2 regions of the Faecalibacillus sp. MSK20_93 genome follow, and region 2 is predicted to be linked to the other one. Evidence: a T-box and tRNA genes for the amino acid it is inferred to sense, from the RefSeq annotation. Region 2 holds a T-box; the other holds one or more tRNA genes.
The links. The T-box of region 2 lies ahead of ileS (isoleucine--tRNA ligase). A T-box ahead of a tRNA ligase gene usually reads a tRNA of that ligase, here a tRNA-Ile.

Region 1 (10,150 bases), on a different contig from region 2:
GGAGGTGTCATCACTCCTCTTTTTTTGTAATAATTAATTTTTTTGTCAAATTCGCGGTGACAAACTTCATAGTCCAAGCCACTTCCGCACCAACATTTATTCATTTGTTCTACCTCTTTTCGTATCTATTTTAAACATCTCGTTTTATAATGTAAAGAAAGATGATAATATGATTTTAATGGAGATGATAAAATGGAAATTTTAGATATATGCGATGAATTAGGAAATCCAACAGGAAAGACAGTAGAAAGAAAAATTGCACACCAACAAGGAATCTTACATCGTACAGCTCATGTTTGGATCTTAAGAAAAAAAGAAAATAAAATACAAATATTATTACAAAAAAGAAGTGAACAAAAGGATTCGTTTCCTGGCTGTTATGATATTTCAAGTGCAGGACATATTCTTGCAGGGGATAACTATGGCCAATCGGCGGTAAGAGAGTTGAAAGAGGAATTAGGAATTGTTGTAAGGGAAAGTGAATTGATTGATTGTGGAAATCGTAGATTTCATTTTGAAGAAATTTTTCATGGTCGTTTATTTAAAGATAATCAAGTAAGTAAAATATTTGTTTTATGGAAAGATTTAGAAGAAAAAGATTTTGTTTTTGTTGATCATGAAGTAAGTGAAGTTAAATGGTTGGATTTTGAAAAATGTTATCAAGATGTTAAAGAAAATAAAATAAACCATTGTATTTATATTGAAGAACTAGACATAGTAAAAAAATATCTTCGTGTTCAATAATGCTCCTTTTTAAGTCTATATAAATTCCTTCTAAGGCGTTTTTTTGGAAAAAAACAAAAAAAAATATAAAAATAAAAAAGATGCGGGGGGGGGGTAAAATATGCTATAATTTATAGTGAATAAAATATGTGTAGTAAGGGTGTGTGAATATGTATTTTACGATTATGGATGATGATCGAGCGTTTGGCGAAACTTTAAAAAATAAATTAGAAAGTGAATACCATGCTGTTGTAGATGTTTATCATGGAATGATTGATCTAGATCAGATAAAACATGTACCCGATATTTTATTTTTAGATGTGATATTTGAAAATGGGACAGGTGTGGATTATGCGAAAAAGTACAAAGAAAAGTTTGATTCACAAAATGTTTTTGTTTCAAGTAAAAGTAGTTTGATTTTTAAAACCCAAGGATTAAAGGCGTTATGCTTTATTAGAAAGAGTCATCTTGATAATGACTTTAAAGTCTTTAAACAACTTTACGATGAAGAATGTAAAAATGAAATGAAATTGATTTTTGAACTGAATAAGGGAATGAATAAAAATCAAATGGCATATATAACATTAATGAGTGATGATATTATCTATGCAGAATGTTATGCTCATGAATTAATTATCCATACATATGAACATGAATATGCTGTTAAAATGACTTTGAAGAAATTTATGGAACAAGTAAAACAAGCACATTGTTTTATTCAAATACATAGAAGTTATGCAATTAATATGAAATATATTTATCGTATAGATAAAAATCATATTAATATGGTTGATGAAGAAAGTAAGAATGAATTAGAAATTGGTAGAAAATATAAAAAAGAAGTTAATGAGGCCTTTAGAAACTACTTGATGGATAAATTTTAGATATCATGAAAAATCATGATATCTTTTTTTTGACATATAATACAACGGTGATGTTATGAAAAGAATTTTTCTTATAATGATTGCTTTTGGTGTGTGTTTCTTTGAGATTCCTGTAGATGCTTATGAAAAATCTTTAAAAAATGTAAAAGTGGTGATTGATGCAGGACATGGTGGTTTTGATAATGGAGCTATTGAATATGGTTATTATGAAGATAATATTAATTTAGAAATTGCTTTGAAAATGAAAGATGAATTAGAAAAAAGTGGAGCTAAAGTCTATTTAACAAGAGATGGTGATTATGATATGACGAAAAGAAATCATCATTATTCTAAACAAGATGATATGTATTTAAGAGTCAAGAAGATAGATAGCTATAAATGTGATTATTTATTAAGTATTCACCAAAATGCTTCTGGTAATAGAAGTGCATGGGGTTCACAAGTTTTTTATTATTATAGAAGCAAACAAGGAAAAGCATTAGCTTTTGATATTGATCAAAGTTTAAAACAGTTAACAAATAGCAGAAAACCAATTAGTGGATGTGGTTTTAGAGTTTTAAGAGCTACTAAGACATTAGGAGTTCTAATTGAATGTGGTTTTTTATCAAATTATAATGAATGTGGGCAACTAAGAAGCAAAAATTATCAAAAAAAACTATGTCAAAAGGTAAAAGAAGGGCTCATTAAATATCATTTAAGAATAATGACTCAAAAAAAGAAAAAAACAGCAAAAATTTTACAATAAAAAAGCGTTGATTTTATCAATGTATTTTTATTTTTTTAAAAAAATGTAAAAAAATACACGAAAAACTGTTGACGTATTCTTATATGCATGGTATATTATATGGGCAGTTGATTGATGGGCCTGTAGCTCAGTTGGTTAGAGCGCACCCCTGATAAGGGTGAGGTCGATGGTTCAAATCCATTCAGGCCCACCATTTTAACAAATGAAATGGTGGAAAAAATAAATATTAAATTGGGGCCATAGCTCAGCTGGGAGAGCACCTGCCTTGCACGCAGGGGGTCAGCGGTTCGATCCCGCTTGGCTCCACCAATAAATAAACTAACTGCTTCGGCAGTTTTTTTGTTGTAAAAAAATAAATATACTCTATAATCCAATTGAGGGGGTAAAATATGGCACAAAGTAGAGGAAAAGGAAATTATGTAATCAATACTTTTAATGGAATGGCTTATGGCTTTTTTGCAAGTTTGATTATTGGAACAATATTAAAACAATTAGGAACATTAGTTCATGTTGAACAACTTGTAACCTGGGGGACAGTAGCAGGTTATTTAATGGGACCGGCCATTGGAATTGGTATGGGCTATGCAATTGATGCAAAAGGACTTAATTTGATTTCTGCGGTTATTGCAGGAGCAATAGGAGCTGGAACGTTTAATAATGGTGTTCAAGCGGGTAATCCAATTTCAGCTTATGTAGCAGTTTTAGCGGCTATTGAGGTAACAAGACTTATTCAAGGGAAAACACCGATTGATATTTTACTTGTTCCTTTTGTTTCTATCTGTATAGCAGGTTTGGTAACACAATTTGTAGGACCTTATCTTACACAAATGATTACTTGGATTGGAAGTGTTATTAATGATGGGGTTTCTTTGCAACCTTTATTTATGTCAATTGTTGTAGGGGTGTTAATGGGAATGGCATTAACGGCACCGATTTCTTCAGCTGCTATTGGTATTATGTTAGGGCTTGATGGTTTAGCGGCAGGGGCAGCACTTGCAGGGTGTTGCGCACAAATGATTGGTTTTGCGATGATGTCTATTGAAGACAATGATATTGGTGATGTTATTGCTATTGGAATTGGAACAAGTATGTTACAGTTTAAAAATATTATTAGAAGACCGGTTATTTGGTTACCTACAATTTTAACAACGATTATTACAGCACCTATTTCAACGGTCTTACTTCATATTCGTTGCAGTGCAATTGGCTCAGGAATGGGAACAGCAGGACTTGTAGGCTTATTGGATGCGATTCAAGTAATGGGAAATCAGTATTGGATACCACTTATTTTGATAGATGTGATTGCTCCAGCAATTTTAACATTTAGTTTTTACAAAGCTTTTAGAAAATTGAATTACATAAGAAAAGGAGATTTAAAGATTGAACGTCTTTGATCTCCTTTTTCTTTATTTAAATAAATCAATAATATCTGCAGTAGACATTTGGGTAATAGAACCATTATTGTTTTCAATAAACATATTCGATAAATCTTGTTTTTGTTCTTGAAGTTTTTGGATTTTTTCTTCAATTGAATTTTTCATAATCAATTTATAAACTTGAACATTATTTGTTTGTCCAATACGATAAGCTCTATCTGTTGCTTGATTTTGTGCAGACATATTCCACCATGGATCATAGTGAATAACGGTAGAAGCACTTGTTAAGTTAAGACCAGTACCACCTGCTTTTAAACTGATTAAAAAGACAGTTGTTTGATCGTTTTGGAAGGCATTAACAAGTTGATGCCTTTTGATTTTTGTTGTTGAACCAGTTAAAACATAATAAGAAATATCTTTTTTACGTAATTCAGCTTCGATTAAATCTAATGATTTAGTAAAAGAAGAGAATAGTAAGACTTTTTGATTATTTTCTTTTGCTGTTTCAATAATATCCATACAAGCTTTAAGTTTAGAACTTGGCTCAATGATATCTTTATATAAAATACGTTGATCACAACATAATTGACGAAGCCTTGTCATCATTGCAAGGATTTGGATCTTATCGATATGATTTACCTGAATAGCACTTTGTAATTCACTATTAATTGTTGATAAGTTAGCAAGATATATTTTTTCTTCCTCTGGTGTAAAAGGAATAATGACATTGTTTTCAATCTTGTCTGGTAATTCTGTTAAAACCTCTTTCTTTGTTCTCCTTAAAATAAATGGTTCAACTAATTGCTTAAGTTTTGCTTGTTTTTGTTGGTCTTCATTTTTTATGATTGGTATTTCGTAAGTTTCTTTGAAATGATGATAATTATATAAATATTGAGGCATCAAGAAATCAAAGATTGACCATAATTCTGCTAAACTATTTTCAATTGGAGTACCTGTTAAAGCAAAACGATATTTACCATTAATTAATTTAACAGTTTGAGCATTCTTTGTACTTTGATTTTTGATATATTGAGCTTCATCTAAAATAAAATAATAGAATTGATAATCTTTATATAATTCATAATCTCTACGAATATAATCATATGAAGTAATAACAACATCATATTCTGGAATGCTTTCAATTAATTTCTTTCTTTGAGCAATATTTCCAGTAATACAAACTGTTTTCAATTTCTTTGAGAATTTTTTGATTTCATCTTGCCAGTTATAAATCAAGGTTGCAGGAGCAACAACGAGACTGACATGATTTTCACCGATACCATCTTCAATCAATGTCATGACTTGTAATGTTTTACCAAGCCCCATATCATCAGCTAAGATACCACCGAAGCCATATTCTGACATTGTTTTTAACCATTTAAATCCTTGAACTTGATAGTCTCTTAAAATCTTAGAATAATTTTGTGGAACTTGAATATCTTCAGGATCTTTTTCTTCAATATGAGAAATCAAGTCTTGGAAATGTTGATCTCTGTTGAAATGTAATGATGAACTGTTCATAAAGTTTTCTAAATAAAGTGAATGATATTTATCAACTTCAACTTCACCATCTTTTAAATCGTTATATTCAATATTTAAATCATTAAATAATAAATCTAAATCTTTGATACTATCATCATCTAAATTAATAAATTCCCCATTTTTTAAACGATGATAATTCTTTTTGTGTTGATAAGCATATAAAATATCTTTAATTTCTTCTTTATCAACATTGATACTATTAATATCGATTTTTAATAAATCATTTTGTAAACGAACACCGATATTTAATTTCATATTTTTAGGTTTATTCATTTGTTTGATTTCTTCACTAATATAAATTTCACAATCATTATTAAGTGAAGGTAAAACACGAGTAATGAAATCATAAATATCTTCTTCATTATAAAGATAATACATTTGAGTGATTTCATCATATTCCAGGTATTTTTGTAGTGTTTGAATAACACCATCTAATTTTAATGGAAGTACTAGATCTTTAGGGTTTTCTAAGATTGTATTTCCTTGATCATCTCGATAATCTAATGTGACAGATAATTCGTTGTTGTTATTTAAATCGACATAAATTAATAAAGAAATATCCATAGGTAGATATTCATCGATATCATCTCCTGTAAATTCGACATAAGGAACAACAGAATCAATGATATATTTAGAAAAACGTGGTAATTCGTTATTTGGAATTGTAAGTGAATTATTTTCTAAATGTGTAAGTAAAGGTCTTAGCGCATCACTACATTCTTTTGAATATCTATTAAGGGTATAGTGATCGAAATAATAGATATATTGATGACCGATGATAGTAATACCATCAGGTTCTTTGTATTTGATGGTTGTGTAATCTTCATCTTTTTGGATTTCTAAAATGAAGTTTTGTAAATCAATTGTTGTAAAGTTAATGTTGATATCTAAATTATCATAATGTGTTAGAAAAAAATCATCAATATTGTCTGATGTGATTCTAATACTACGATCATCATCTTTTAAATGAAAATATTCTTTAATAAAACGAATTTGTTTTAATGAAGAACTATCAAAGGCTTTAGAGTTATGATCGGTAACTAAAGCATTTCCATATTCAACAATTTCGTTTGCTTTTACATTTTGAATAAAAGTATTTAAATTTTTAATTGTATAACTTCTATCGCTAGCAATCTTATAAGATAAACTTAATCGATTAAATGTACTTTTTACTTGTGGTATTAAATGAATGTGTTGATTAAGTTGTAATTGATGTAAACGATGTTGATTTTTATATTGTTCAATTAATGAAAAAGTTAAATTAGCTTGTTCTTTTAAATGTGCGGCTTCTTTTTTGGCTTGAAGTGCTTGTAATTGATCAGCGTAATTTCCTTTTTGATTGAAAGAATAAGGTAAATCACTTGCTTCAAGACCGTAAAATTTTAATAAAATAGCACCTATATGTCCACATGCCAGTTCATTAGGCTTACAGTGATTACAATCACAGTTAAATTCGAGGATATGTCCTCCTGTATCAACTTGAATTGTAGCAGTATCAATTTTACCGTTAACATTAGTACTTCCTACGATTTGGTAAATTTGACCATCTTTAATAACAGACATGTTAGATATTGTATTATGTTGAAATAAGTTATGAGCTACTTTCCAATTGGGCTCATTAAAATACTTATTAATTTCATCATCTTTAATATACATAAGTAGTCCCTCCCATTTAGCTATTATAACATTATTTTTCTAAAATGATGAGATAGAGATACGCATTTTTTTTGTTTTTTTAAAAATAGGATTGTTTCCAATCCTATTTCAAAACTGCTTTATAAACACGTAAGACATTTTTATAAAAAATCTTTTCAATTTCTTCAATAGATAATCCAGCTTCAATTAAAGCACCATATAACATTTGATAACCACTTGCATCCTTCATTTCAAGCTTGGATCCAATACCATCAAAGTCACTTCCTAAACCAATACAATCAATACCTGCAAGATTTTTGATATATAAAATATGTTGAACCATATCCTTAACATAACTTGTTTGATGAGTACCTTCGGTAGTTAAAAAATCACTACAGAAGTTGATTCCCATAACACCTCCACGACTAGCAAGTTTTAAAATCATGTCATCTGACATATTTCTAGCGACACCACATACTTGACGAGCGTTACTATGAGAGGCAACGAAAGGTTTTGTTGTATGATGATAAACATCATAAAATCCAGCATCACTTAAATGAGAAACGTCAATAATGATTCCTAAACGTTCCATTTCTTTAATATATTGTAAACCAAAAGGTGTTAAACCATCGTGATCATTGATTTTAAACATATCTTCATAACAAGAAATATTAGAAAGGTTAGGGTGTCCAATGCCATTTACATGATTCCATGTCAAAGTAATCATTCTAACGCCTAATCTATAATAATGTTCAAGTAGTGATAAATCATTTTCTACAACAGCACCTTCTTCTAATGTTAGAAGAGAAGACATGATACCTGCTTGTTGATGATCGATAATATCTTGATAACAAAAGACAGGTTTAATGAGTTCAGGATATTTTTCTATTTCATGATAATAATAGTTAATGAGTTGATTTGCTTTTAAAAAAGGTTGAGGATTTTCACTTAAATCAACAAACATCGCAAAGTTTTGAAGTAAATAATCTCCTTTTTGCATTTTCTTTAAATCAATATGACCGTCATTTTCTAATAAAGAACCTTCTTTACCGTGATGTAAATCATCATAAAGTTTTAAAATAGTGTCACAATGCATATCAACAACTTTCATCATTAATCACTCCTTAAATTTTATATGTAGCATGAATTGCACAACAAGCAAGACCACCATGGCATGTTAAAACAGCAGGCAAATAATTGATTTCTACATCAATACCATGGAAGGTTGTTTGAAATAATAATTTTGCTTTTTTAGCAAAAATTTCATTATCAGCGTGTGAAATATAAATCTTGTGTTGTTTAGCGTTAACACCTAATTCATGGAATTTATCAACAATCGATTTTAAAATTTTTACCTCAGTTCTAGACATTGCATATTTATCAACGGCTTTACCTTGTTCATCTAAACAAAGCAAAGCTTTGATTTTTAACATCGATGCCATTCTGGCTGCCATTGGTGATAATCTTCCACTACGTGAAAGTTGTTTAAAGTTATCTGGATAAAGGAACGAAAAAGAATGATTTGTTTTTTCTTCTAAAGCAGCAAAAATTTCATCAACAGTTTTCCCTTCATCTGCAAGTTGTTTTGCACAAATAGCCATATCCATAACAGGAGCACCTACTTGACGACTATCATAAATATAAACATTATCTAAACCAACGGTATCTTTAGCAAGATGGAAACCGTTGTTTGTTCCTGATAAATCTGCAGAGCAAGTAATAATAATGATTGCTTCATAATCTTCTTCTTGCCATTTTTCCATTTGTTCAACAAGATAACCTGTATTTGGCTGACTTGTTGAAGGAATTTTACCATCTCTTAAATAGTCATAAAGTTGTTTGGTTGAAATATCGATTTGATCTTTATATTCATGACCATCAACGATGACACTTAATGAAATAAGTTCGATTCCGTTTTTTTGTGCAATTTCTTGATCCATTGCACTTGTTGTGTCTGTCACAATTAAATATTTTTCCATTTTTGATCTCCTTAAAATTCTAATTCTAATTCTTGATAATCTTCTGTAAGAGATTGAGTGGTTTTTAACCAAGCGTAGGCTTCCTCAAATTCTTCTTCAGTAATATCTTCTATTATTCCAAATTTAATAAGTTTACATACATCATATATACTTTGCCATAAAGCATCGAATTGATGATCTTTTGCATCAATATCTGCTTGTTCACTTTCTTGATAAACAATAAATTCATGTGCGATTTGACTTGCCTGTTCTCTTTGTTGGTCCATAGGATCCTCCTTATATTATATGTTTATATAATTATACCATTAATCAAATATAGAATGGTATATAATATTACAAGAAGAAACGGTTTTTGACATAAAATTAAATTTTTTTAAAAAAAATTTAAAAAAGGGTTGATTTATTAGAAAAAGGATGCTAATATAAATGAGCACTGTTAAGTTGCTTGAATAGCTCAGTTGGTAGAGCAATCGGCTGTTAACCGATCGGTCGTAGGTTCGAGTCCTACTTCAAGCGCCATGTGGCTCGTTGGAGAAACGGTTAACTCACATGCCTTTCACGCATGCATTCACGGGTTCGAATCCCGTACGAGTCACCATTTTTGGAGGTTTAGCTCAGTTGGGAGAGCATCTGCCTTACAAGCAGAGGGTCAGCGGTTCGAGCCCGTTAACCTCCACCATTTTTTTAAATGCCGGCTTAGCTCAATTGGTAGAGCAACTGACTTGTAATCAGTAGGTTGAGGGTTCAAGTCCTTTAGCCGGCACCATATTTTGACCCGCTAGCTCAGTTGGTAGAGCATCTGACTTTTAATCAGAGGGTCAGGCGTTCGAGTCGCCTGCGGGTCACCATTTCAATGCGGGCGTGGCGGAACTGGCAGACGCACTAGACTTAGGATCTAGCGCCTTCGGCGTGCAGGTTCGATTCCTGTCGCCCGCACCAAATGTAAGAGACATCGAGTAATCGATGTTTTTTTGTGTTTTATAGATAAATAAATTATAATGATTTACTTTTTTGTTGCACTATTAATAATTACGTTAATTTTTTATAGTTAATGTGTTAATTATTGAATATAAGTATTTGAGTAAGCTAAATTACGTATTATATGAAATCGTTTGTTTTTGTTTAAAAGTTAGAAAAAGTAAAGACGTTTGGTATTAAAAAAATATAATCATAATCAATCATTAAATTGTCTTGTGAAAATATTATTAAAGTAAAAAATACAAAAGATCCTTTTATAAAAAAAGTTCTTTTGTATTTTTTTATGGG
Region 2 (11,709 bases):
ATCCCTTATGTTGATGATATGCCTTCTTTAATGCATGCGACAGATCTTATTGTTTCGCGTGCAGGAGCCAGTACCCTTGCCGAATTAACAGCTTTAGGCGTACCAGCTATTTTGATTCCTAGTCCTTATGTAGCAGCAAATCATCAAGAATATAATGCACGTGAATTAGAAAATAATCATGCTGCTAAAATGATTCTTGAAAAAGATTTAACAGGAGAAAAATTGATTTCTACAATTGATAGTGTTATTAATGATCAAACTGCACTTCAAATTTTAACAGAAAACGCTAAAAAGTTAGGAAAGCCAAATGCAGTTGAAGACATGTATCAAGAAATTATTTCGATGTTAGGAGACTAATGATGAAGTTTGAAAAATATTATGAAGAACTTAAACAATTAGATGTTGGAACAGTTCTTAAAGATGAACCGTTATATAAACATACAACTTATCGTGTAGGTGGGCCAGCAAAATTATTTATAAAAGCTCAAAATGTCGATGAGTTGATTGAAGTGATAAAGTATTGTCGTAAGCATCGTATTCAACTTTTTGTTATTGGAAGAGGTTCAAATTTATTATTTTCAGATAAAAGTTTTGAAGGAATTATTATTTCCCTTGAAGATATGAATCAATACCATGTCAATGGGAGCGAAGTAACTGCCCAATGTGGTGTTACAATGATTAAACTTGCTTATGATTGTGCTAAAATTGGTTTGAGTGGTTTTGAATTTATGGGAGGAATTCCTGGAAATATCGGTGGTGGTATTTTTATGAATGCAGGGGCCTATAAATCATGTTTAAGTGAAGTTGTTAAATCAGTAAAAGTATTAGATGAATGTTTAAAAGTGGTTGAATTATCTAAAGATGAAATGGATTTTTCATATCGACATTCTATCATTCAAGACCATCCTAAATGGATTGTCTTGGAAGCTACTTTTGTTTTGGAAAATAAAAGTGTTGAAGAAATTAATGAAACTTTAGATAAAAGAAAAGAAAGAAGAATGTCTACGCAACCTTGGAATAAACCAAGTGCAGGAAGTGTTTTTAGAAATCCAGAAGGTGCAGCTGCATGGAAATATATTGATGATGCAGGTCTTAGAGGTTATGAAATTGGTGGAGCACAAGTTTCTCCAAAACATTCTAACTTTATTGTAAATAATGGTTATGCTTCTGCTAAGGATATTCATGATTTGATTTTTTATGTCCAAAAAACTGTTCAAGAAAAGTATGGTGTTTTATTAAAACCAGAAGTACGTTTTATTAATTGGGAGTCTTAAGATGACAACGTATGTATATAATGAACATGATGAAAATCAAGTGTTAACAATGAGAAATAAATTAAAAAAGAAAAAAAGAAAAAGAAGAATTAATTTTGTACTTATTGTTTTGTTTTTGATATTTTTAGTGATTTTTTTATTTGGAGATATGTCTAAAGTAAAAAAAATAACTGTTTCAGGATGTCATTTGACTTCTGCTGAAGAGATTATTGAACGATTACCGGTTAAATCTAAACAAACTTATTTTTTTAAAGTAAATAAAAAACAGGTTGAAACAGAGGTTGAAAAAATGATCTTTGTTGAAAAAGCAACTGTAACGAAAGATTTGATAGGGAATATAAAGATAAGAATTAAAGAAAACAATGCTTCTTTATATGGCTATATTAATAATATTTTATATGTTGCAGATCAAAATGGAATTTTTGAACAAGATCAACAACAAAAATGGATTTCTTATGTACAACGTTGTCCACAAATGATGAATTTTGACGAAGAACATTTCCAATCATTTGTGAAAGCATATGTCAAATTACCATCAGTTGTTCAAAATCAAATCTCTAGTATTGTCTTTGAACCTGATGAAAAAGATCAAACCAAATGTAAGTTGGAACTTGATGATGGTAAGGTTTTTTATGTACGTATTGAAGACATGGAAAAACAACTTACATCAACAAATTATTACTTGGTTATTCAAAGTTATCCTGATTATAAATACTATGATTATTTAGGAAAAAATGTCTATGTATACAATTAAATAGTGTATGAAAAAAGCTACGTGTTTGAAACTAAAACCTTTAAATATCGTAGCTTTTATGATAATATAATGGTATATGTAGTAAGGGGAGATAGACATGAATGAAGTTTATGCAGTATTGGATATAGGTAGTGCTTCAATTGAATTGTTAGTTGGTGAAATTATCAATTCTAATTTACATGTTCTTTTTTCTAAAAAGGTCCCTAGTCATGGTGTAAAAAAAGGCATCATTGAAGATGAAAATTTATTAGTAAATGATATCAAAGGAGTTGTTCAAGAAGCTAATGATTTTCTAGATGGAGAAATCAAAGCAGTTGGTCTTACAATCCCTACTATTCGTTCTAAACTTTATCAAAGTAATAGTAGTGTATCACTTAGTGATCATGATAAGATTTCTAAGGATGATATTGTAAGAGGTTTGAAACTTTCTACTAAATTCAAAAAATCTCATGAAGAAGAGGTGGTTTGTGTAATACCAGTTCGCTTTAATGGTGATTTTGGAATTAGTCAAGTACCTCCTATAGGAGAAGCTTCAAGAAATTTAATTATTGATACATTGATTATTACTTCACAAAAACAGATTTTATATCCATATATTATGGCTGTTGAAAAGGCAGGTTTAGAAATTATGGATATTTGTATCAATGCCTTTGCGTGTGCAAAGGAAGCTTTTGATGCAGTTTATCTTCAAGAAGGTGCATTGATTATTGATATGGGATATAAAACGTCAACAATATCTTTCTACAAGGATGGATATTTAAAATATTTAACAGTATGTTCAGTTGGGGGTTATAATTTGACTCGAGCAATTGCTCAACATTTACAAATTTCTATGAATCAAGCTGAAACATATAAAGTCAAATATGGTTCTTTGGATTATACTGTTGGACAAGAGGATATTATTCATACAACTGAGCTTCCAGATGGTCGTAAAGATTATACACAAAAAGATTTTGCGGGTATTTTAGAAGAAGCTGCAGTTGATATGTTAAATGTTATTAAAGAAAAAATGGGTGTTATCGATAATGGACAACATTATGAAACACTGATTGTTGGTGGCGGAGGAGAACTTGAGCTACTAGATAAAGTTGCTGGTCGTGTTTTAGAAGGTCCAGTGAGAGTTTATCGTCCAGATATTATTGGTATTAGAGATATGGCATTTGTTTCTTCTGTAGGAATGATTTTTTATATGTCTGATCGTGCTAAATATCTTGGTCCTTATGAAACATCTGTTGTTTTACCGGATATTTCTAATACAATGGCTGTGAGATTTAAAGGACTTACGAAAGTAAAAGATACAAAAGAGAAAACTGGAAGATTTAGTAGATTACTAGATACTTTCTTTGGTGAAGAAGAATAGATAAAAGAGAGGGTAAATCATGAACGAAGAATTAGATTTTGAACAAGTTGCAAAAATAAAAGTAATCGGTGTTGGTGGCGGAGGAAACAACGCTGTTAACCGCATGGTTGAAGAAGGCGTTAGAGGAGTAGAATTCTTTGTCGCAAATACAGATGTACAAGTATTACGTCGTTCGCCTGTAGAAAATAAAATTGTTTTAGGAAAAGATTTAACAAAAGGTTTAGGAGCAGGAGGTAATCCAGAAGTAGGAAAGAAAGCTGCTTTAGAATCTGAAGGAGATATTAGAACTGCCCTTGAAGGTGCAGATATGGTTTTCATTGCTGCTGGTATGGGGGGTGGAACTGGTACTGGTGCAGCACCTGTTTTCGCTAAGATTGCTCGTGAATTAGGAGCACTAACAGTAGGTGTTATTACTAAACCATTTACTTTTGAAGGAATGAAACGTAAAAAACAAGCAATCGAAGGTATTGATGAATTACGTTCTAATGTAGATAGTATTATTGTGGTTTCAAATGACCGTTTATTACAACTAATTGGTGGACGTCCAATGCAAGAAGCATTTAGAGAAGCTGATAATGTATTAAGACAAGGTGTTCAAACAATTACTGATTTAATTGCTGTTCCTGCATTTATCAACCTTGACTTTGCAGATATCTGTGCAGTTATGAAAAATAGAGGAAATGCGTTAATTGGTATTGGTATGTCATCAGGAGATGATAAAGCAAAAGAAGCTGCAAAACGTGCAATTTCTTCACCTTTATTAGAAGTTTCCGTAGCAGGTGCTAAAGACGCTATTATTAACGTTACAGGTGGACCAAATATTTCATTATATGATGCTAATATTGCTCTTGAAACAATTACTCAAGAAGTTGGAGATGACATTAATACTTATTTAGGTATTGCTATTAATGAAAACTTAGATGATGAAATTATTGTTACTGTTATCGCAACAGGATTCGAGGAAGAAAAGGAAGAAGTAACTGTCCAACCTTCAGTAGCAAGACCTTTAGGTGAAGAACCTCAAACTTTTGAATCATATGATGATGACGAAGATGATGATGATGGTTTTCCACCAGCATTTATCAAAAATAGAAGAATTTAATAAGATGAGCTAACGATGTTAGCTCATTTTTATAAAGGGGGAAATTTAAATGAAAATTGGATTTATAGGATTAGGGAATATGGCCGGGACAATTTGCCAAGGTCTTATTAAAAGTGATTTTATTGATGGTAGTGAGGTATATGGATATGATATAAATAGTCAACAGCTGATGATGTTTGAACAAGATTTTGGTATTCATGTATGTTCAAGTGAACAAGACGTTGTTAAAAATTGTGATTATTTGGTGATGGGGGTCAAACCAAATGTCGTAGAAAGTGTTATTTCAAAAATAAAATCAGTCATTGATCAACAAGTGATCGTTTCAATTGTTGCTGGTTATGGAAATGATAAATATGAAGAATTATTACCGGGAACACATCACTTAACAATTATGCCAAACACACCAGCTAAGGTATTAGAAGGAACGACTTTATTTGAAAAAGACAATACTTTAACAGCTGAAGAATTAAATTATGTACAAACAATGTTTGAAAGCATTGGTGAGGTTTATCTTATTGAAAATTATCAAATGGTTGCCGGTGGTGCTTTAAGTGGTTGTGGACCAGCTTTTGTTTATATGTTTATTGAAGCTTTAGCAGATGGTGTAGTCTTAAATGGTTTGCCTCGTGATTTAGCTTATAAGCTTGCCAGCCAAACTGTTTTAGGAAGTGCAAAAATGGTTAAAGAGACGCAATTACATCCAGGTATTTTAAAAGATCAAGTTTGTTCTCCAGGTGGTATTACGATTCAAGGTGTTAAGGCTTTAGAAGAAAATAATTTTAGAAACGCTGTGATGGAAGCAATCGATCGTTCAAAAAAATAATGTGTAGAAAGTATGGATTTTTGTCCATACTTTTTTAAATGTCCAATCTTTTTTGACATCTTTTTTACTTGCCATCATATATGATGATAAAGGGGTAAGCAAGATGGAGGTCTATGTTGAATTAACTTATTGTATGAATGGTATCTTATTTATCATGACTTATGAAATGATTTCATTATTGCTTAATATTAATTGGTCATTTTTGAAAATCCTTTTCTTGAGTTTTTTAAGTAATATATCGATTGTTCTCATTTATATAGACTATTTACCATATATAAGTTTTTTATACTGGATTGTCCTTTTTTTATTTATTTTTAAAAAACAATTTTTCTTATATTTTCCAGTTTTTTTAATTGTTTATTTTTCAATACTATTCTTTATCAATACCCTAATAAAAGAATCATTTATATACAACGGAATCTTGATTACTCCCATAAATTATAAAGATATAGTTATTGTTGTTATGACATGTGTTTTTTTAATTATTGAAACAATTTATTTAATTTATGCAAAAAGAAAAATAAAACCAAAAGATGATCTATATGATGTAACACTTATTTTTAATAATAAGATTTATCATCTTTCAGGGTTTTTAGATAGTGGTAATCATGCAAACTATCTAGGTTATCCACTTATTTTTATTAAAAAAAGTAAAATTGATACTTATCAACAATTAGATACATTGATTATTGATGGCTTAAAAAAAAGAAAAATAGATATTATTTTAGTTGATCAAGTTTTAGTAAATAAGCAATCTTTAAGAAATGTTTATATAGGTGTATTGGATGAATTAGATTATGATTGTTTATTAAATAAAGAATTGATGGGAGGGATTATTTGATGTGGCAAATGATTAGACAGTTTTTAAATACAAAACAGTATCTTTATTATATAGGAAGACATGATATTTTACCGCCTCCTTTAAAAGGTCAACAAGAAAAGGAAATAATTGAAAAAGCAGTTTCTGGGGATCAAAAAGCAAGAGATTTATTGATTGAACATAATTTAAGATTGGTTGTTTATGTTGCTAAAAGATATGACAATAGCGCCAATTGTCCTTTGGAAGATTTAATTAGTATTGGCACAATTGGTTTAGTAAAAGCAATCAATACTTTTAAGGCAGATAAAAATATTAAACTTGCTACGTATGCTTCAAGGTGTATTGAAAATGAAATACTTATGTACTTAAGAAAAAATAATAAGATTCGTTATGAGATTTCTTTAGATGAACCTTTAAATATTGATTATGATGGTAATGAGTTATTATTAGGAGATATCGTAGGAACTGATGATGATCTTGTTGAACAAGAAATGTTGAAAAGTGATCAAAAGAAAATTTTTTATGAAGCTTTAAAAGAATTAAATGAAAGAGAAAAAGAAATATTGATTTTAAGATATGGTTTATCTAATAATGATGAATTGACACAAAAGGATGTTGCTGATTTATTAGGTATTTCACAATCTTATATTTCTAGATTAGAAAAAAAGATTATAAAAAAATTAAGAAGTCAATTAAATTATGATGAAGTGAAATAGTATATTTTTATCAAAAAAAGCCACACTAATTTTGGTGATTATTGTGGAAAAAGAAAGTTTTATGAGCGCTATCCCTATTCAAAAAACACTTTCTAAAGAAGAATTATATACATTGATTCAAAATTATCAAAAGAATCATGATCAAAAAAGTAAAGAAATGATTATTCTTTCTAATACAAAATTAGTGTTATCTTTAATGAAAAGATTTTACCAAAAATCAAATCATTATGAAGATCTGTTTCAAGTAGGCATTGTTGGTCTAATAAAAGCAGTCGATCATTTTGATACCAATTATCAATTACAGTTTTCAACGTATGCAGTTCCTTTGATCATTGGTGAAATGAAACGTTATTTAAGAGATAATACACAAGTTAAGATTTCTAGACCAATCAAGGATTTAGCTTATGCTATTTTAAAAGAAAAGGAAAAATATTTAAATCAATATCAAAGAGAACCAACGATTCAAGAATTATCACAAAATTTAAATATTGAAAAACAAAATATTATAGAGGCAATGCAATCTACTCAAAGCATTGCTTCTTTCCAAGATGTTGTAGGAAATGATGATCAAAATGAATTATCATTATCAGATATTGTCTCACTTGATCCAGAAACATTGAAACATTATCATGATCACCTTGATTTAAAAAATGCCTTTGATTGTTTAAATCAAAGAGAAAAGAAAGTAATTCAAGAAAGATACTATCAGGGTTATTCGCAATGTGAAATAGCAGATGAGCTTTTTGTATCACAAGCGCAAATTTCTCGAATTGAAAAAAAAGCTTTAGAAAAATTACATAAAAAATTAGTCTAAAGCATATTTTATAGGGGTGATCGTATGAGATTTGTATCATTACAATCAAAAGATGTGATTAATGTTTATGATGGTAAAAAAATAGGGTATATTGCGGATATTGAATTAGATTGGTGTCAAAAATGTATACGTGCTTTAATTGTCGAAAAAATGAATTTTTTTCATTTTTTTTGTTTTTTTAAAGAGCCTCCTGTCTTAGTTATTCCGATTGAATGTGTGATTTCTTTAAAAGGCGATGTGATTTTAGTGAATATTGAACAGGTTTAGCTAGATTTCCTTGTTGATACCTTTGATAATCAATAAATGTATGGTATAATATTGAGGAAATAAAAGGAGGATGACTTCATGGGTTACGGTGAAAAAGTAAAAAAATGGTTTTTCGATGAAGATGGGGATGGAGAAGATATTGCTGAAGATTATGATGCTGTAGAGGTTGATACTGAACCTAAAACAAGCTTATTTGAACAAGCAAAATTTTCTAAAACAAGCGAAGCTGTGAAATCATTAAATATGAATAAAGATAGTCATTTAGTTTTATTTGAACCACGTTCATTTGGAGAAACTCAAGATATTGCAAATTATTTAAAAACAAAAAAAGCAACAGTTGTTAATTTACATCGTTTACAAAAAGATCAAGCTAAACGTGTTGTTGATTTCTTAAGTGGTGTTATTTACGCTATTGAAGGTGACATTCAAAGAATTGGACCAAAAATTTTCTTATGTACACCTCGTAATATTTCTGTTGCAGGAACAATTGATCTAGATGAAGATGAACAAGAACAAGAAGATTAAAAAGTATGGTTTCCATACTTTTTTAAGTTATGTTTGAACATTTTAAAGGGGAAGAAGTCTTTGTAAAAAAGGTACTTGATTATTTGGATCAAGTACAATATAAACAAAGACTTATTTTAACGCAATTTTTAGATCCGTATCATCAATCAATTGTTAAAAGTGTTATTGGGCATCAAGATGAAGTTCAAGTTTTAGAAAATGGTGGTTTTATTCATAGTGAAAGTCAAAGAATGATTATTGCTCCTTATTTTTATGAAATAGAAAAGGAAGATTTTGAAATCGTTGTTTGTAAGATTATTTATGCAAAAAATTTTGAAAAATTAACACATCGAGATATTTTAGGTGCTTTAATGTCTTTAGGAATTAAAAGAGAGTTATTTGGAGATATTGTTGAAAAAGACAAAGGTTTTTATTTAGCTGTTGATCGACATATTTATGAATATTTAAAAGATCATTTATCAATGATTAAAAGAAGTAAAGTAAAGTTTGTTGAATGGGATGAAGAAATAGAAGTAAAAAATGATTATTTAGTAAAATCATTTATTGTATCTTCATTTCGATTAGATAAGATCATTTCTTCTTTTTATAAAATTTCAAGACAAAAAGCAGCAGAATTTATTCGTGCTGGTCATGTAAAAGTTAATCATAAACCGGTTGAACAAATAAATTATTTATGTAATAATAAAGACATAATATCATTCAAAAAGCATGGTAGAGTGATGTTTGTTGATTGTAATAAACAAACACGCTCTGATAATTATGTGGTTGAAGGGTATTTTTATAAGTAGGGAGTGAACATGATGTCATTGAAAAAACAAGTATTTGGTTATAATAAGTCACAAGTTGATGAATTGATCAATGAAAAAGATAATGAAATAAAACAGTTGAATGATCAAATTAAAAAATTACAAGAAGATTATCAACAATTAGAACATCAAAAATCATTATTGCAGCATCGTGTAAACATCCAAGAACAAACAAATGAAGAAATTGCACGTCTTGCATTAAAAGAAGCAAGCGAACTTATTGACAAAGCGAAAAAGAATGCTAATATGATACTGAGCGAATCGCTAGAGTATGTTCGTTCGTTGTCTGGTGAGATGAGCGACTTTAAGGCGCAAGCTGTTAAATTTAGAGCTTCGGTAGAAAAAATGTCAAAAGATATCCTTGAGTCTATTGATCAATCTGAAGTTTACAATTTAATTAATGAAGATAAATACGATGAAGGAGACAGTTTATAATTAGAGTTTTAAGAGAGCTGATGGTTGGTGTAAATCAGTAACAAAGATTATAATGTATCACTCTGGAGTAGCCCTTTGAATTAAGTAGAAGGTGACGTTAATCGCGTTAAGATTTCAAGAGCGTATGAAAATACGAATTAAGGTGGTACCGCGATCACATCGTCCTTAGGATGATGTGTTTTTTTATTTTTAAAGAGAGGAAAGAAAAAATGAATTACAAAGACACATTATTAATGCCAAAAACTGACTTTGAAATGCGTGGAAACTTACCAAAAAAAGAACCTAAGTATGTAGAACGTTGGCAAGAAAACGACATGTATAACAAAGTTATCCAACAAAACGAAGGAAAAGACAGCTTTGTCTTCCATGATGGTCCTCCATATGCTAATGGAAATATGCACATGGGACATATGTTAAACAAAGTCATCAAAGACGTTATTTGTCGTTATAAAAATATGAATGGTTTCTATACACCATATATTCCTGGATGGGATACTCATGGTTTACCAATTGAAAATGCTATTCAAAAATTAGGTGTTAATCGTAAAGAAATGCCTACAGCTAAATTTAGAGAAAAATGTGACGCTTATGCTCATGAACAAGTAAATAAACAAATGGAACAATTGATCCGTATGGGAACATTTGCGGATTACAAACATCCTTATTTAACATTACAACATGAATTTGAAGCAAGACAAATTGAAGTGTTCGCTAAAATGGCGATGGATGGATTGATTTTCAAAGGATTAAAACCAGTATACTGGTCACCATCAAGTGAATCTGCTTTAGCTGAAGCTGAAGTTGAATATCATGATATCAAATCACCAACAATTTTTGTTAAATTCCAAGTTAAAGATGGTAAAGGAGTCTTAGATAATGATGTTAATTTCGTTATTTGGACAACTACTCCTTGGACAATTCCTGCTAACTTAGCAATCTGCTTAAATGCTTCTTATAACTATGCATTAGTAGAAACTGAAAAAGGAAAATTAATTGTCTTAGATACTTTAGTTGATGAATTAATGGCTAAATTTGAAATTACTGATTACAAAGTTGTTAATCATTATAAAGGATCTGAATTAGAATATATTACATGCCAACATCCGTTATATGATAGAGAATCATTAGTTATCTTAGGAGATCACGTAACAGCTGATTCTGGTACTGGATGTGTTCATACTGCACCTGGATTTGGGGCAGACGACTTCTTTGTAGGTCAAAAATATAACTTACCAGCTTATTGTAACGTTGATGAACATGGTTGTATGATGGAAGATTGTGGTGAATGGTTAGCTGGTCAATATGTTGATGACGCTAATAAAACAGTAACTATGAAATTAGATGAAATTGGAGCTTTATTAAAACTTGAATTCATCACACACAGTTACCCACATGATTGGCGTACTAAAAAACCTATTATCTTTAGAGCAACTGATCAATGGTTCTGTTCATTAGATAAAATCAGAGATAAATTATTGAGTGAAATTGATAATGTTAACTGGTTAAATGAATGGGGACACATCAGAATCTATAACATGATTAGAGATCGTGGAGACTGGTGTATTTCACGTCAACGTACTTGGGGTGTACCAATTCCTATTTTCTATTGTGAAGATGGAACTCCAATTATTGAACAAGAAGTATTTGATCATATTTCTGAATTATTTAGAGAACATGGTTCAAATGTTTGGTTTGAAAGAGATGAAAAAGATTTATTACCTGAAGGATATACAAATGAACATTCACCAAATGGTATCTTCAAAAAAGAAAAAGATATCATGGATGTATGGTTTGACTCAGGAAGTTCACATACAGGTGTGATGGTAGAAAGAGGATTTAATTATCCAGTAGATCTTTATTTTGAAGGTAGTGACCAATATCGTGGATGGTTCAACTCATCATTAATTATCGGTGTTGCTGCTCATGGTAAAGCTCCTTATAAAACTGTCTTATCACATGGTTTCGTATTAGATGGTAAAGGAAATAAAATGTCTAAGTCATTAGGAAATACAG

Region 1: it encodes a tRNA-Ile, which carries the amino acid that the T-box ahead of ileS (isoleucine--tRNA ligase) is inferred to sense. The anticodon was not compared.

The regions. Positions count from the first base shown of each region.
Region 1 covers NZ_JAJDKA010000019.1:33,116-43,265, reverse strand. The annotation lists gene map (type I methionyl aminopeptidase) at 1-104, opposite strand, end outside; gene LJD34_RS07480 (NUDIX hydrolase) at 193-744, shown strand; gene LJD34_RS07475 (LytR/AlgR family response regulator transcription factor) at 894-1,607, shown strand; gene LJD34_RS07470 (N-acetylmuramoyl-L-alanine amidase family protein) at 1,663-2,352, shown strand; tRNA gene LJD34_RS07465 (tRNA-Ile) at 2,469-2,545, shown strand; tRNA gene LJD34_RS07460 (tRNA-Ala) at 2,586-2,661, shown strand; gene LJD34_RS07455 (PTS transporter subunit IIC) at 2,742-3,746, shown strand; gene LJD34_RS07450 (DEAD/DEAH box helicase) at 3,759-6,926, opposite strand; gene LJD34_RS07445 (dipeptidase) at 7,030-8,016, opposite strand; gene LJD34_RS07440 (DegV family protein) at 8,030-8,884, opposite strand; gene LJD34_RS07435 (hypothetical protein) at 8,896-9,150, opposite strand; tRNA gene LJD34_RS07430 (tRNA-Asn) at 9,328-9,403, shown strand; tRNA gene LJD34_RS07425 (tRNA-Glu) at 9,407-9,482, shown strand; tRNA gene LJD34_RS07420 (tRNA-Val) at 9,488-9,563, shown strand; tRNA gene LJD34_RS07415 (tRNA-Thr) at 9,575-9,650, shown strand; tRNA gene LJD34_RS07410 (tRNA-Lys) at 9,657-9,732, shown strand; tRNA gene LJD34_RS07405 (tRNA-Leu) at 9,740-9,823, shown strand.
Region 2 covers NZ_JAJDKA010000032.1:6,286-17,994, reverse strand. The annotation lists gene murG (undecaprenyldiphospho-muramoylpentapeptide beta-N-acetylglucosaminyltransferase) at 1-357, shown strand, start outside; gene murB (UDP-N-acetylmuramate dehydrogenase) at 360-1,274, shown strand; gene LJD34_RS10020 (cell division protein FtsQ/DivIB) at 1,276-2,028, shown strand; gene LJD34_RS10015 (cell division FtsA domain-containing protein) at 2,126-3,388, shown strand; gene ftsZ (cell division protein FtsZ) at 3,408-4,490, shown strand; gene proC (pyrroline-5-carboxylate reductase) at 4,540-5,313, shown strand; gene LJD34_RS10000 (sigma-E processing peptidase SpoIIGA) at 5,735-6,154, shown strand; gene LJD34_RS09995 (sigma-70 family RNA polymerase sigma factor) at 6,154-6,849, shown strand; gene LJD34_RS09990 (sigma-70 family RNA polymerase sigma factor) at 6,893-7,663, shown strand; gene LJD34_RS09985 (PRC-barrel domain-containing protein) at 7,688-7,930, shown strand; gene LJD34_RS09980 (cell division protein SepF) at 8,009-8,455, shown strand; gene LJD34_RS09975 (RNA-binding protein) at 8,485-9,243, shown strand; gene LJD34_RS09970 (DivIVA domain-containing protein) at 9,256-9,696, shown strand; T-box leader at 9,668-9,866, shown strand; gene ileS (isoleucine--tRNA ligase) at 9,906-11,709, shown strand, end outside.